DNA from 4 places in the Sphingobium sp. SA2 genome. Region 1 is predicted to be linked to each of the others. Evidence: riboswitches for the same ligand, from Rfam matches in the RefSeq annotation. Region 1 holds a riboswitch; each other region holds the start of a gene.
The links. A riboswitch is a leader RNA that binds a small molecule or an ion and turns the genes downstream of it on or off. The one in region 1 is predicted to bind cobalamin.
Positions count from the first base shown of each region.

Region 2: another riboswitch for cobalamin. It lies ahead of OVY48_RS00780 (TonB-dependent receptor); the one in region 1 lies ahead of OVY48_RS18890 (TonB-dependent receptor domain-containing protein).
Region 3: another riboswitch for cobalamin. It lies ahead of cobW (cobalamin biosynthesis protein CobW); the one in region 1 lies ahead of OVY48_RS18890 (TonB-dependent receptor domain-containing protein).
Region 4: another riboswitch for cobalamin. It lies ahead of OVY48_RS10140 (TonB-dependent receptor plug domain-containing protein); the one in region 1 lies ahead of OVY48_RS18890 (TonB-dependent receptor domain-containing protein).

Region 1 is NZ_JAPMXX010000006.1:2,300,374-2,304,286, forward strand. It holds gene OVY48_RS18890 (TonB-dependent receptor domain-containing protein) at 1-1,837, opposite strand, end outside; cobalamin riboswitch at 1,981-2,187, opposite strand; gene OVY48_RS18895 (fatty acid desaturase) at 2,187-3,071, shown strand; gene OVY48_RS18900 (adenosylcobinamide amidohydrolase) at 3,284-3,913, shown strand, end outside.
Region 2 is NZ_JAPMXX010000001.1:157,818-161,730, reverse strand. It holds gene OVY48_RS00795 (RNA polymerase sigma factor) at 1-285, opposite strand, end outside; gene OVY48_RS00790 (DUF6961 family protein) at 611-823, shown strand; gene OVY48_RS00785 (alpha-ketoglutarate-dependent dioxygenase AlkB) at 834-1,427, opposite strand; cobalamin riboswitch at 1,996-2,230, shown strand; partial or broken gene OVY48_RS00780 (TonB-dependent receptor) at 2,448-3,913, shown strand, end outside.
Region 3 is NZ_JAPMXX010000001.1:153,691-157,603, forward strand. It holds gene cobN (cobaltochelatase subunit CobN) at 1-928, opposite strand, end outside; gene cobW (cobalamin biosynthesis protein CobW) at 939-1,976, opposite strand; cobalamin riboswitch at 2,158-2,387, opposite strand; gene OVY48_RS00775 (HoxN/HupN/NixA family nickel/cobalt transporter) at 2,475-3,521, opposite strand; partial or broken gene OVY48_RS00780 (TonB-dependent receptor) at 3,603-3,913, opposite strand, start outside.
Region 4 is NZ_JAPMXX010000006.1:529,173-533,085, reverse strand. It holds gene OVY48_RS10145 (ABC transporter substrate-binding protein) at 1-728, shown strand, start outside; gene OVY48_RS10140 (TonB-dependent receptor plug domain-containing protein) at 805-2,682, opposite strand; cobalamin riboswitch at 2,887-3,117, opposite strand; gene OVY48_RS10135 (ribose-phosphate pyrophosphokinase) at 3,207-3,913, opposite strand, start outside.

The DNA.
Region 1 (3,913 bases):
TGTCGATCCGGTCGGTCAGCGGGAACGAGGCGCGCAGGTCCGCCAGCACATAGCCTTCAACCTTGCGGCTGTTGTTGGCATTGTCGAAGTTCGACCCGACATGCGTGAGCGTGACGCCGGTCTCCAACCCGAAACCCCAGCGATAGTCGATCAGCGCGGTGACGCTGTGCTGCGGCCGCCGTACCAGTTGCCGCCCGAAGTTGACATTGCCAGGCGACCGGTTGGTGGCATCTGTATAGGTATAGTTCGCCTGCAGCCGCAGCGCATCGACCGGCTGCATCGTCAGGCCGATTTCAACGCCTTTAGCCCGCGCCTTCGAGACGTTGTCATACGTGCCCGAAGGCCGTCCAGCGCAGATGCCTGTGCGTGGCAGCGGGCAGGATATGAAGATGATGAGATCGTCTGAGTCGCGCCGGAAGAAGGTGGCACTGGCCTGCAACCGCCCGTTGACGAGATTCTGGGTGACCCCGGCGTCCCAGCCCTTCGAGCTTTCCGGCTGGAGCAGCTGATTGCCGAAGTCGCTTTGCAGCTGGAACAGCGACGGTGCCTTGAACCCCTCGGCATAGCTGGCGCGCACTGTCGTGCCGGTCTGGCTCACCGTGTAAACGCCGCTCGCCCCAAAGGTGGTGGCTCCGCCAAAGCGGTTGTGGTCATCATGCCGAACGCCGCCGGTCAGGGTCAGGCCCGTCACCGGTGTCGCCACGATCTGCCCGTAAACGCTGTCGATCCGGGCCCGTCCGATGGAAGGACGCGCACCAAAACTGCTGCTGGAAAAGCGCGATGTCTCGCGTTCCAGTCCACCCGTCAGCTGCCAGCCTTCTGCGATATCGAACATGCCCTGATATTCGATACGTTCGTTGCGGCCATTGCCGACAAAGGTCTCGGCAGGCAGGCCGACAAGGCTGAAGTTGCGGCGACGGGTGTCGGTGTACGCATAGCCCAGCCGGTTACGGAAGCGACCGTCGAACAGCGTGGCGTTAACTCCGGTATAGCCGACGATTTCGCGGGTGCGCGATTCCTCGTTCACATCACCAAAGGCAAAGGTTGGTGGAGGGAAGCCATCGATATTCACCCGGCCTTCCGAATACCAGCCGCGCGCATCGAGCGACAACCAGTCGCTCAGCGCCAGATTGAAACTACCGTTGGCACCGTAATTTTCATAGCCATCCTTTTCGATGCCGCCGCGCGCTTCGCTGAATGAGGAGATGCCATCGGTGCGGAAGTATCCTGCGCCCACGCTGGCCGAAAACGGACCGGCTTTTCCGGCAATGTTGCCAACCAGCTGTCCAGTATCGCGATAGCCATATTCGCCGCGTACGTTGACTGTCAGGGCGTCCGTCGGCTGGCGAGTGATCATGTTGATAACCCCGCCGATCGCTTGGCTGCCCCAAAGCACCGACGATGGTCCGCGCAAAACCTCAATTCGCTCGATGTTGCCGATCAGCAGATTGCCGAAGTTGAAGCCGCCCCCCGGCGACGAAGGGTCGTTGAGCTTGATGCCATCGACCAGCGCCACGGTCTGATCGCTCTCTGCACCGCGAATGAACACCGATGTGGATGTCCCGACGCCGCCGTTGCGCGTGATGCTGACACCCGGCACGGTTCGCAGGATATCGGCGACGGTTTGGGTCTGCCGCCGCTCGATTTCGGCCGAATCGATCACCGTGATGGATTGGCCGACCCTTTCGACGGGCTGGGCGCTGCGGTTGGCGGTGACGACGATGACCGGTTCGTGCGGCGACATGGTGCGGACATCATCCTGCGCGTGCGCAATGAAGGTGCCGCAAAGCCCGAGAGCTGCGGTGGAAACGGTCACTTTTAAGAACAGATTTTGCATGTGTATCCCCTGTCAAACAACAAGGGGTTGCTCGCACCAATGGCACGACAGAGCGTTCGCTGGCTTGTCACCCGCGCGCGCCACCCCAATCGATGTCGTCACGCGAGGATTGACCTCGATCACGCTGAACACCCCGTCCGCGCAAAGGACCGACTACAACAGGCAGGTCTCCTGGCTCCCGGGTCAACACGCTCGCCCCGCCTTCCCAAGTGCAAATGCACCCAGTGGCATGAAGGGGCGACCGCTCTCCGGTCACAGTTGCGGGGACAGCCACGGATTACAGGGGTAGATACCTGCTTCCGCGTTCCCTATTAATCCCATCTCTGGGAACCTGTTGCGGCGTCGCAATATGGCGAGCAAAACCGCATTGCAAGGAAAATGCTGTGCTGACCTTCATTACTGGCGGGTCCCGCTCGGGCAAAAGCGCGCCCGCCACACCAACACCATCCATGATTGTGACCAACGTATCCAGCGGCGCGACCCGGACCAGCATTTTCCCAAATCTCCGCGCGCAATGTTCTGGCTGCTGGTCCGCAGCATCACCGGTCTCAACTATTATCGGGTGGCGCGCGCTGGACGCATCTGGGCACCCATCGCCAATTTCCACAATCCCAAACGCTTCGGTTTCGATTACCGCCTGTCGCTGCGCCTACGCTATGTCGCATGGGCCGTGCTGGTCTATGGCGCGATATTGTGGTCGCCCTTTCGCTGGCAGATACTGGGCCTGATCCTCATCCCGCAATTTTTCTGGGTCAATGTCTTCAACCGCATCCGCGCCATGGCCGAGCATAACGGCCTCCCCGATAATCACGAACTCAACGGCACCCGCACCGTCATCCCGACCTTGCTCGACAGGCTCCTCATCGGGCCGCTCAACATCAGCTATCATCTGGAACATCACCTCTTCCCGTCCGTCCCCTGGCATAATCTGCGCCGCCTGCACCTCCATCTGATGGCCAACCCAACCTGTGCGGCGAACGCGCATGTGTCGCGCGGATATTGGGGCATGATCCGGGAGCTCATGCCGACGCGTGGCGTGAGCGGGAGTGACGGGGGATTGGGTGAGGCGGCAGCCCAAAGATCTCCCGGACGCTATTGCGCCATCCTTTTGCAGGTGGATGGAGCAGACATGATTGCCACACGCAGACGTCTCCACGATTGCGAAGGCTGCATCAACGGTATGTTTGCAAAAATCGAAAAACCGTCGAGCATTCTTTGTCGTATACTCGAATAAAGCACCAATATTTCTTACCAATTTTCCAGAGCTCATGGATATGATCGGGCAGAGATATTCTGGTGCAGCAAAACCAGATTAACGGATGCTTAGTTTTGGGAGAGTATTTTTACTTGTAGCAGTTGTTAGCCTTGAGCCGCGTGTACATACCTACGCACAGAGGCGCATGGTTAGTGTTGCAAGCGCAGTGATATCGTGCGAGGCAGGTCTTGATGAATCCATTTTCCGTTCACTGTGCCAGCCCTTTCCTTGTTGCCTCGTTCCCTCAACCACAAGCTGTTTTGAGTTGGTCGCTGACGCGGCCAGGCTTCGCAGAAGTCAGCAGTGTCGCATGGCTCTATGTCCGGGATGCCGATCTGAGCATGGATGTCGATCCAGCCTTGCTGCTTAGAAAAAGCATGCAGTCGGCGGGATTGACGGATGCGGTCCACCTCATGACATCTCGAGATATCACCAAGCATCACATGTCTCAGGCGTCCTTCGGGCGGGCTACGGCCAGCTGCCTGGCGACCGTCGGTCTTGGTAATGCGGTGCGCGTCGGTTCTGCACCCGTTGCTCATCAGGATGTCGGGACGATCAACCTCCTCGTGCATGTCGATCGCCCTCTGTCACAAGCGGCGCTCGTGGAGACCATTTCAATTGTTGCCCAGGCGCGTACGGTTGCAATGATCGACCTTCCCTGGAAGCCATCTGGATTGGCCGTGACGGGAACTGGGACCGACTGCATCGTCGTCGCAACTCCTATCCATCCAGACATGGAACAGTTTGCTGGCCTGCATACCGACATAGGCGCAGCTGTCGGTCGGGCCGTCTATGACGCAGTCTGGTCGGGTGGACATGTC
Region 2 (3,913 bases), on a different contig from region 1:
GGTCGCGGCCGCACGTCTCGCACTGCGCATTCGATCCACGAGAAGATTGCGGGCTATGCGTTGCAGATAGGACGCTGGATGAACGAGTATCTTCGTACGCATATGGGCTGCAAGCCTGGCAAATGCTTCCTGCATGAGATCGTTGGCGTCCTCGTCATCCCGCATGCGTTGCTTGAAATAGCGGATGAGGCCCGGAGCTTCTGTGCTGTAAGTATCACTTAGAATCGCCGTGTATGCGCTGTCTTTTGCGACAGATAGGGAGCCGCCTGGATGCTTGTCGGGCATAGGAAGCGGTTGAGCGCGATCCGTCTGGGATCGATTGATGGGGAGAGGACGTAACACGCGAGCTTGGCCAACAGGCCGACAGAATCGGTCCCGAGAATCCCGGGGGCGATTGAGCTAGGTGTGTCTCAAGCGATGGCGGGCCGTCGCTCCGACCGCCCCAAAAATCAGAGGGGCGTCAGTTATGCCTGACAGGATAATCCTACAGCGGGGCCGTCAGCAAAATCCCCCCTGCCGACCTATGATGCCGCGGCCCAGTCTGCAGATCAAGAGGTCAAGACGAATAGTTATTCCTGATGGGTACGCTGGGCCGTGGTACTGCTGAGCGTTGATCCTGCATTGCTTCGATTCTCTCGAGCATGATCCAGGCTGGGCCGAAGCGCTGGCGGTCGAACGGCAGCATGGCGCGAACACGAGCGACTTTATTGCAGAAAGAGTAAGAACGCTGGCGCTGGCGGGTGATCAGGCCGGTGTTGCGCGGTGGCTCGACGTTGCGACGCGCTTGGACCAGCTTCTCGATGCGGGCACCATGGCGCATTGAAGGAGGGCAGCTATCTGATCATGTTCCGGCCCGTCAGTTTCTCAGCGAGCGTACGGAAGGTGATCGACCAGCGGGTCTCTCCCATTTCGGCTATGCTATGTTCCCATTGGTACCGCGCTTCGCCATGAAGGTGATAGACCGAACGCGGCGCGAGCGGAATGGTGACGCGATCGAACCCGCTGGCGTTGCGCCGCCGAAAACGCAAGGGGGCCGACACGCCCAGCGAAATGCCGACGACATGGTCGAAGACCGGGCGATCACGGTGCCAGCCTATGCCGGCACCAAGATCGTAGCGGATGAGGAGCGCCTGGGCTAGGCTGGCGGGCTCAAGGCCGACAAAGACAGCGGCTTTTGCACGCACAGGTAGCAGCCAATCCGGCATGGGATCTGTAGGTCCGAAGCGTGCGTCGTCGAAGTCGTAGCGCCAGCCATAGGAACTGGTCAGGCGCTTGCCGAGCCAACCCTGGAAACGAAACGGCTCGAGCGCGGATGCGTCGATCCCGTCGATCAGCCTCAACTCTTCATCGCGGGAGATAAGGTCTTCCCGATAGGACAAGCCCGGGATTTTCGGAGTCTCAAACAGGTCGGGGAACAGGCTGGCCATCAACGTCTAGATTGGGAGCCTGCGCGCACAAGGCAATCGCATAGCTGATTTTTTGATGGATAGCGCGGTCCGTAAAGCGTTCGATCAATTCGAGTCTGTTTTGGGCACTGACCGGATTCCGACACTGATTTTATGTTGTTTGGCAAATGGGGTAGGTGCGGTGCGGCTTGGAAAACTGTAATCATCAGTGAGCCGCCATGAAGTTCGAGCCATTTTAGTAGGCTGGGCCGTGCAGATCCCACCCATTTGATTAAGAGAGGGGCAAGTGTGCTTCGTAAAATCCGACCCTTTGTCGCCGTTCAGCTGCCAATTTCTTGTTCCTAGGTGCGGTCCTTCCGCTAATCGACAGGTCGCGACCACTTCCGGGCGTACAGGAGTCCGATGGCCAACGACAGGTTCAGGGAAAACCCGCCATTCAAAGCGAGTGCGTGCGGTTGGCGCGCTCTGGCCGTGCCAATGGCAATGGTGGCGCGGGATGCAGTAATCGTTGATTAAATCCCAGCTCCAAGCGTTATTGGCTTTTCCGTTCACTTCAGTTAGGCGAGGGATTGAGAGGCGGACAAGTTCGGCTTTCATTGATCGCGCCGGTGCCCCCAAAAGGGGCTTAATCGGGAATGTGGTGCGGAAGCTTGCTTCCAAATCCGCGGCTGTCTCTGCAACTGTAAGCGGATAGCGCGATGTACATGGCTCCTCTTTGAAGGGGCAGCCACTGGGCCGGACGCTAAATCATGCGAGGTCTGGGAAGGCGTGCATCAAGCTGTGACCCGTGAGCCAGGAGACCTGCCGGCGTCTGGTCGCTCTTGCCTTGGTCCAGAGGATGGCTGCGGCACGGTGAACTCCGTCTGAGCGACGAATGAGCGGCTGGGGCCGCATCGGAGACGTGCGTCGGCCGCCCATGGCGTCCGGCCGCCGCGCGGCTCGCCCGTTCGCGCGGGTATGCCCCGGCCACGTCGCAAGACGCCGGAGGACTATTTCGTGATCAAGACCATTACTACCAGCAGCGCACTTGCGCTGATCTGTATGGGAACGCCAGCCTTTGCCGAACCCTTTGAGAAGGGATCGCAAACAAGCGCGGACGCGGTCGAGGCGGGCAACGACATCGTGGTTTTCGGTCGTGGTGAGGCCATGATCGGCACTGCCAGATCAGCCAGCGAGGGAAGCGTCGGAGGGGCCGATGTCCTCGTGCGGCCACTTCTCCGCGTGGCGGAACTGCTGGAAGCGGTGCCCGGGCTGGTTGCAGCCCAGCATTCGGGGAGCGGCAAAGCCAACCAGTATTTCCTGCGCGGTTTCAACCTCGACCATGGGTCTGACTTCACCACCTATATCGATGAACTGCAGATGAACTTTCGCACACACGGACACGGTCACGGCTATCTCGACCTCAACGGCCTCATTCCGGAGATCGTGGGCCGGGAGGATTTTCGTAAAGGGCCCTATCGCGCCGACGGCGGTGATTTCGCTCTGGCGGGAGCAGCCTATATGATGACCATCAAGGGTTACCACCGGCCGTGGGCATCGGCCGAGGCTGGTTCATATGGTTGGCGCCGCGTCGCCGTAGGCGGAACAGTGCACGACGTGGGCGTGGGAGATCTCACGCTTGTCGCTCAGGCCAAGACCTACGACGGACCGTGGCAGGAAACTGAACGTCTTCGCCATTACTCGGGTTTCGCGAAATATAGCATGCCGAGCGGTGCGGGCACATTGGAGGCATCTCTCCATGCCTACCGGGCGACATGGCACCCTACCGAGCAAATCCCGGAGCGCATTATCGGCACGGCGTTGTGTGCGGATGTGTTCTGCTCTCCAGATCCTTCCGCGCGGGGTGAGACGACGCGCCAGGTGGCTAACATCGCGGTCAAGCAACCGACATGGCGCGCCAATGTCTATGCCCAGTTTTACGACTGGTCGATGTTGTCGAACCCCACTTACACCGATCCGGATGGCACAAGCGCGCAGATCAAGCAGTTCGACCGGCATTGGGTACTAGGGCTGTCCGCTCAAAAAAATTGGGAAATCGCTGACAGTCTGGCTGTGAGCCTTGGCACCGAAAACAGATACGATGCCATCGGGAATGTTGGTGTCGATCGAACGGCTGTCCGCACATTTCTTGAATCTCTCGGGCACTATCAGGTCGGGGAATTGTCTTCCGCGCTCTACGGCGAAGTCGCTTGGAAACTCTTGGCTGGACTGCGTGTGACAGGTGGTCTTCGCGGGGACTATTATCACTATTCCGTGCGTGCACGAGATGTGGTTGCGGCGTCGCTGGGAGAAGGCAGTGGCTCGGCGTCGATTCTCTCACCTAAGGTCTCGATCGCCTATCAGGTTACGCCGCAACTTGAACTCTACGCCAACTGGGTCCGTGGATTCCATTCCAACGACGTTCGGGGTGCGGTAAACAGGGGCACGCCTGTTCCGGTTCTCGTTCGCGGCATCGGCAAGGAACTGGGGGGACGCCTTCAATTCTCCGGGGTCACGTTAACCGCGAC
Region 3 (3,913 bases), on a different contig from region 1:
GGGACAGCCCGCGCGAAGCCGCTGCCCAGCCGGTGCGGCCCGACGTGGCCAGCGCCAGTTGGAACACGGGAACGCCCGCGCCATCGAGCGGGGTATCGCCGTCTTCGCCACGCGCGGAAAAGGCGGTGGCGTTGATGATCGCCGCCGGGCCAAGGCCGCGCACCCAGCGGTCCACCTGATCGCGCACCTGCGGGGCTTTCAGCGAGGGGACGAAGATCGACAGTGCGTCAAAGCCGTGCCGGTCGAACGCGGCATGCAGGGCGGCAAACGGGTCCAGATCGTGGGCGGTCAGGTAAGAACGATAGAAGATGATCAGGACCAGCGGTCGTCCGGGATTGCGCGCAAAGGATTCAGGATCGACGACGCCCCGGTCGGGATGCCAACCTCCCGCCATAGGCAGCGGCTCGCAATTTTGGGGAGGGGTATCGATCAGCCCTGCCAGCCGTGAAAGCGCAACAAGCGCCGCCTGCGCCGCCCCTGCACCGCCGGCATCGCACAATTGCGCAAGGCTTCTCAAAGCAGGCACGGGGACGGTCGAAACTGCATCCAGCCGCCCGTCCTCCCAGCCGTCGCCGGGCAGCACGGCCAGCGCGATGCCTCGCGACCGGGCCAGAGCCTCCACTCGTTCCAGCCCGTAACTCCAATAGGGCGTACCGCCAATCAGCCGGATCAGGATCGCCTTCGCACCTGACAGCGTCCGCTCGACATAGGTGTCGACCGATAGCGGGTGCATAAGCGCTGCCAGATTGGCGAGCCGCAGCGAAGGAAATGTCGCATCGTCTGCACGGGCCTGATGCCATGCCGCCGCGAACGCCCCCAGATCGCTGTCCGAAAAGGACAGGACCACAAGATCCGCAGGCTCTTGCCCCAGATCCTGCGGGACGGCGGTTTCCTCCATCCCGTGCGTTTCGCGGAAAATGACGTGCATCGCCTGCGCCTTACGCCAGCAGCACCGCGCGAATGGCGTCTGGATCGACATGATCGTGCTCAGCAATGGCGACCAGCGTGGTGCGGCGCGGCTCGTCAGGCCGCCACGGACGGTCGTACTGGTGGCGCACCCGCGCGCCTACCGCCTGCACCAGCAGCCGCATCGGCTTGCCCGCAACGGCGGCATAGCCCTTCACGCGCAGGATATGGTGATCGCGCGCCAGCGTTTCGATCCGCGCGACAAGGGCCGCCGGATCGGCAATTTCGCCCCATTCGATAACGGCGCTGTCAAAATCATCGTGTTCGTGATCATCATCCCCATCATGGTGCGATGGGCGCGCGGCGATGTCGTCCTCGGCGGCGGCATCAAGCCCCAGAATCACGCGCGGATCGACCACGCCTTCGGTCAGTTCGATCACCGGCACCGGGCGGCCAAGCTCTGCCGCGATGATCGCGCGTGCGGCGGCAACGCCTTCGGGTCCGGCCAGATCAACCTTGGTCAGCAGGATCATATCGGCGCAGGCAAGCTGGTCCTCGAACACTTCGGACAGCGGCGTTTCGTGATCGATGCTCGGATCGGCGGCGCGCTGGGCGTCAAGCGCGGCCACATCGGGCGCAAACCGGCCTGCCGCAACCGCCTCGGCATCGGCCAGCGCCAGCACGCCGTCCACGGTGATCCGGCTGCGGATCGCTGGCCAGTCAAACGCCTTGAGCAGCGGCTTTGGCAACGCCAGACCCGATGTCTCGATCAGGATGTGATCCGGGCGGGGATCAAGCGCGAGGAGCTTCTCGACCGTAGGAATGAAATCGTCCGCCACGGTGCAGCAGATGCAGCCATTGGCCAGTTCGACGATGTTTTCCGCCGGGCAGTCTGGAATGGCGCAGGATGCAAGAATGTCGCCATCCACACCCAGCGTACCGAATTCGTTGACCACCACCGCCAGCCTGCGGCCGCCCGCATTGCGGATCAGGTGGCTGATAAGCGTGGTTTTCCCCGCGCCCAGAAAGCCCGTGATGATGGTGACAGGCACCTTTGACAGGTCGGCCACAAGCAATTCCTCCGCGCGCCAGAGCGACAAACGGCGGGGCTTGCCGGACAAGTCCGGTCGGCGCGCGACGACGGGCGAGCGCGACAAAGCACCCGTTACCACGCGACCGTGCAGCCCCAGCCACACAGCTTCGTCGCTCAGACGGAGAGTTACCGTGCCGTGACCATCCCCTGGATCAGGCAAGAGCGACCGGTGCGCCGGCAGGTCTCCTGGCTCGCGGGTCACAGCTTGATGCACGCCTTCCCAGACTTGGCGCTTGCGCGCTGTCCAGTGGCCGCCCCTGAGTTCAGGAGCATATGCATCGCGCTATCCGCTTACAGTTGCAGGGACAGCCACGGATTTGGGAGCAAGCCCCCGCACCGCATTCCCGATTAAGCCCCTTGCGAGGGCACCGGCGCGATCATCGAAGGGCGGAATCAACCCGTCCTTCGCCATGCGCCCTAGACGAAGATCGGAGCCAAGCCAATTGATGATGTTGCTTCATGCAACGATGGACGATCAGGTAACGACAGAAACCTCGATCTCATCGAACCGCTTCCAGCGATAGATCGCGTAACTCGCCAGCCAACAGAACACGAAAAGTCCGATGATGGCGAAGCCCAGACCATTGAAATTTTCGCCCAATTCAATGGCGATCCGCCATGGGGCACCCGTAAGGGCCAGTTTGTCGCCAATCAGGGCCAGCGTTTCGATTCCACCAATGACAATCGCCACGATGGCCGAGATCAGGGTGATTGTGATGTTGTAGTAGAGCTTGCGGATCGGCTTCACGAAGGCCCATTCATAAGCGCCCAGCATCACCACGCCGTCCGCCGTATCGATGAGGGCCATACCGACCGCGAACAGGGCGGGCAGGACCAGGATTGTCCCGATCGACAGGCCATCGGCGGCCTGGCTGGCCGACATGCCCAGAATGGCAACTTCGGTTGCGGTATCGAACCCAAGCCCGAACAGAAACCCCAGCGGGGCCATATGCCAGCTTTTGTTCACAAGGCGGAACATCGGCCTGAACAGTCTGGAAAGCAGACCGCGCCCACCCAATAACAGATCAAGATCGTCCTCGACATAGCTGCCGCCTGCACGAACATGCGCAAAGGTCCGCCAGACAGAGCGCAGGATGACCAGGTTCATGCCGGCGATCGTGAACAGGAAAAGCGCGGAAATCACGGTTGCAATCACGCCGCCGATTTCCTTGAAGGCGCCGAACTGCGACAGCGCGCTGGCCGTCACCGCAATGATGATCGATGCTATGGCAATGATCCCGGAATGCCCGATCGCAAACCAGAAGCCGGCCGAAACCGGGCGCTGACCATCCTGCATCAGTTTGCGCGTCACATTGTCGATGGCCGCAATATGATCGGCATCGACCGCATGGCGCAGGCCAAGCCCCCAGGCAAGCACAGCGGTGCCGAGCATTAACGGCTGCGCATGAAACAGGCTGAATGCCCAGACCCAGACGCCAATGTTGGCGGCGATCAATCCGGCAAACAAGGCACCAATTCGTAGGCGCAGAGACAGGGATGGCAGTGTCTTCGTGAGGGGCATGATTGGCTCGGCGATTAAGGAATGTACAAACGGAGGATGGCGCAGCAGACGTGCTGCAGCGCCGCCCATCAAGGGATTTCGCTAGAAATTGACCTTTGCGCCAATCCTCACGGTTCGAGGCTCGACCACACGACTCAACCGGCCTTCCACCGGAGCACCTGCATCAAAGGCGGGGATGTAGGACTCGTAATAATAGGCGATGTCCTTGTCCCGGCTGTCGAAGATGTTCAGCACTTCTCCAAATATCTCGACCTTCTTGCCCGTCCACGCGGCGCGGGCATTCATGACGGTGCTGCCCCGATCCCGGACACTGTTGTCCTCGACAAGCGGAGAAGGTCCGAGGTGGCGCACCCGAATGCTGGCTTCCCAGGGATCAAGAATGATGGCGGCAC
Region 4 (3,913 bases), 1.8 Mb from region 1:
TATCGCTGAACCTGTGTTCCGATCAACTGGTGCTGGCGCTGGCCGACCGGGGCCAAATTGCCGGGCTGACCAGCAATGTGCGCGATCCCGACATGTCGGCGGCGGCAGAGGCGGCGCGCGGCCTGCCGATGCTGCGCGGCACGTCGGAGGAAGTGCTGGCGGCGCGGCCCGATCTGGTGATCGGCCTGCCCGCGCGCGGGCATCCGGCGCTCGCCCCTTTCAAGACCCTGCCCTTCCGCACGCTCGACCTGCAATCGGCGGAAAATTACGCCAGCATCTTGGCCTCGATCCGGCAAGTGGCGCAGGCGGTGGGGCATCCCGCGCGCGGCGAGGCGCTGATCGCGCGGATGGAGGCTGATCTGGCGCGGCTGCCCCGTCCCGCGCGTGCGCCGGTCGCGGCTTATTATCAGCGGCGCGGCTATCTGACCGGATCGGGCACGTTGATCGACGATCTGCTGGTGCGCACGGGCGTCACCAATCTCGCGACCCGCTTGGGCAAGCCCGCTCTGTCGCAGATGAGCCTGGAGGAGATGGTGGCGTCGCGGCCCGACTATCTGATCATCGAAAGCGCGACGCAGACGGTGACTGATCAGGGCACCGAAATGCTGCACCATCCCGCGCTGCGCAGCATCCCGCGCATCGCCATTCCGCAGGCGTGGACGGTGTGCGGCGGCCCCGCTTATGTGCAGGCGGCGCAGGCGATCGCCCGCGCGGTCAAGCCGCGCTGACCCCTCCCCGCCAACGACCCGGCGTTGGCAAGGCCTAGCCTGCCTTGCGCGGTCTGATGGCGGGGACGGGATCATATCAGAAGCTCAGGCGCACGCCGCCATAGGCCGACAGGCCGAGCGTCTGGGTGCCGTAGCTGACCTGATACCATTTATCGAACAGGTTGATGACGCGGCCATACAGCTCGACCCGGTCGGTGATGCCGTAGGAGGCGAGCAGGTCGACCACTGTATAGGCCTCAGTCGCGCCGCCAAAGCCCGACGAGTCGCCATCATGATAGCGCACCCGCGCGGTCATCGACGCGCGTTCGGCCGGGGTCAGGATGACCGATGTGGTGCCGGTATAGCGCGGGCGGCCGCTGTTGACATAGACACCGTCCATGTCGCGATCGATTTCATGGTCGGTATAGCCATAGGTCTGGCTGACACCCAGCCAGGGCAGCGGCTGGGCGGTGACGCCGATCTCTATCCCCTCCGCGCGGGTGCGGCCGAACTGGCCATAGCCGCCAAAGGGCGGACGGCTGCCGTCGAAGTTGATCTCGTTGGTCTTGCGGGTGAAGAAATAGCTGACCTGCGCGGTCAGCCCTTCGGTCAGCGCCAGGTCGAAGCCGATGTCGCCGCCCCGGCTGGTTTCGACCTCAAGGTCTGGGTTGCCATAGGTGGGGTCGAACAATTGATAGAGGCCCGGTGCCTTGGCCCCGGTGCCATAACTGGCGCGCAGCTTGAGCGCGCCCAGCGCATAAGCCAGCGTGCCGCGATAGGTGTCGAACGTGCCGAAGCGGCTATTATCGTCGACCCGCGCCGCGCCGGTCAGGGTAAGCCCCGCGAGCGGCCGCAGCGCGATTTCGGCATAGGCCGACCGCGTGTTGACGCGGGCGGGGAAAGCACCGGAAAAGCTGGTGATCTGGGTCGTCTTCTCCCGCTCATAATTGCCCCCTGCGGCCAGGCTGACCGGGCCGGTGCCGCCATAGGCGAGCGCCAGCGTCAGCTCGTCCTTGGTGCCGCGGAACAGGTCGCCCTCGGCCCGGTTCCAGGTGCCGAAATAGCGGCGGCGCGCGGCGTAGCGGCTGGCGGTCAGGTCAGCGGTGAACTGGCCGTCCAGGCTCTTGTAGCTGGCCTGGCCGGCGGCGGCATAGTCGCGCGTTTTGGCGGTATCGTCGCTGTCCGACGTCGTATTGTCGAGATCGCTGAAGGCATCGAACCAATAGCCGATCGCCTGCAGCGACAAGGTGTCGGTCGCCTGATAGCCGACCCGGCCGCTAAAGCCGTAGCGGCGATATTCGTCCTTTTCGGTGGCCGACCCTGCGGGGCTGGCGGTGCGGGGATCGGCGAGCGAGGGGCCGTCATGGCGATAGCCGGTCGCGCTCAGGCGGAAATCGAGCGCGCCGCTCTTGCCCAGCAGCGATGCGCCGCCGCTGCGCATGCCATAGGAACCGGCCTCGGCCTCTGCATTGACCTGCAAACCCTCTTCGGTCGCGCGTTGGGTGATGATGTTGATGACGCCGCCGACCGCGTCGGAGCCATAGAGCGAGCTTTGGTTGCCGCGCAGGATTTCGACCCGGTCGATGTCGCGGCTGGTCAGGTGGTCGGCCTGGAACTGGGTGCTGATCGCACTGGGATCACCCAGCTCGATACCGTCGATCAGCCAGAGAATCTCATTATTGTTCGATCCCCGGATGCGGACGCTGGTCAACTGGCCGGGGCGATCGGCCGTCGTCTGCACGCCGGGCGCGTCCTGCAATATGTCTTTCAGGAAGAGGATCTGGTTGCGTTGGATATCGGCACGGGTGATGATCGACACCGCGCTACCGATCTCGCGCGCTTCGCTGGTGACGCGCGAGGCGGTGACGATGATGGGTGTGCTGTTGCCGCTCAGGTCCGAAATCTGTTCGGGGGCCTGCGCGAAAACGGGGCTGGCAGCGCTGAGCGCCAGCAGGGATATGCCGTATTTAATCATGTATAGTCTCCTCCCGCGCCGAGCGATAGCGGGCGGTGGAGCATGTCGATGATGGGCGTATGGCCCGCCGATCGACGGCCGACGCAGGGCGACGAACCGGCGCATATATAGCCCAGCGTCCCACGACGGTTGCGGCCCCGGCCGCCTTCCTGTCGTCGCTCAGACGGAGAGTTACCGTGCCGCGGCCATCCCCTGGACCAAGGCAAGAGCGACCAGAACGCCGGCAGGTCTCCTGGCTCACGGGTCATGGCGTCATGTACGACCTTCCCAGACGTTTGACGGTCCAGTGGCTGCTTCCTTCGAAGAGGAAGCCGTGTACATCACGCTCACCGCTTACAGTTGCAGGGACAGCTGCGGCTTTGGATGGTGTGAGCCATCCGCACCGCCTTCCCTTTTAAGCCTCGATCAAGAGGCACCGGCGCGATCTTTGCCCGTTGCGCTCAAGCGAGCGCTACGGACGGCAGCCCGATAGCGGGCGGCAAGGCATCACGCAAGGCGGCAATTGCCGCCCCGGCTTCATGCTGTCAGTCGAACAGGCTGGACACCGAACTTTCATCGGCAATGCGCTTGATCGCTTCGCCCAGTAGCGGGGCGATGGGCAGGTGGCGGACCTTCTTGGCGGTATTGACCGCCTCGGTCCCCTGGATCGTGTCGGTGATGACCAGTTCCAGCAGGTCGGAGGCATCCACGCGCGCGACCGCGCCGCCCGACAGCACGCCATGGCTGACATAGGCGACGACATCCTCGGCCCCGGCGGCCTTGAGCGCGGAGGCCGCGTTGCACAGCGTCCCCGCCGAATCGACGATATCGTCGATCAGGACGCAGAAACGCCCGGCCACGTCGCCGATGATGTTCATCACTTCCGATTCGCCCGCGCGCTCACGCCGCTTGTCGACGATGGCGAGCGGGGCGTTGTCGAGCCGCTTGGCCAGCGCCCGCGCGCGCACCACGCCGCCGACGTCGGGCGACACGACCATCAAATTGCGATCGCCAAAGCGCGCCTGAATGTCCGCCGACATGACCGGCGCACCGAACAGATTGTCGGTCGGAATATCGAAGAAGCCCTGGATCTGGCCGGCGTGCAAATCGACCGACAGCACGCGGTCGGCGCCCGCCTTGGTGATCAGGTTCGCGACCAGCTTGGCGCTGATCGGGGTGCGGGGGCCGGGCTTCCGGTCCTGCCGGGCATAGCCGAAATAGGGGACGACGGCAGTGATTCGCTTGGCCGACG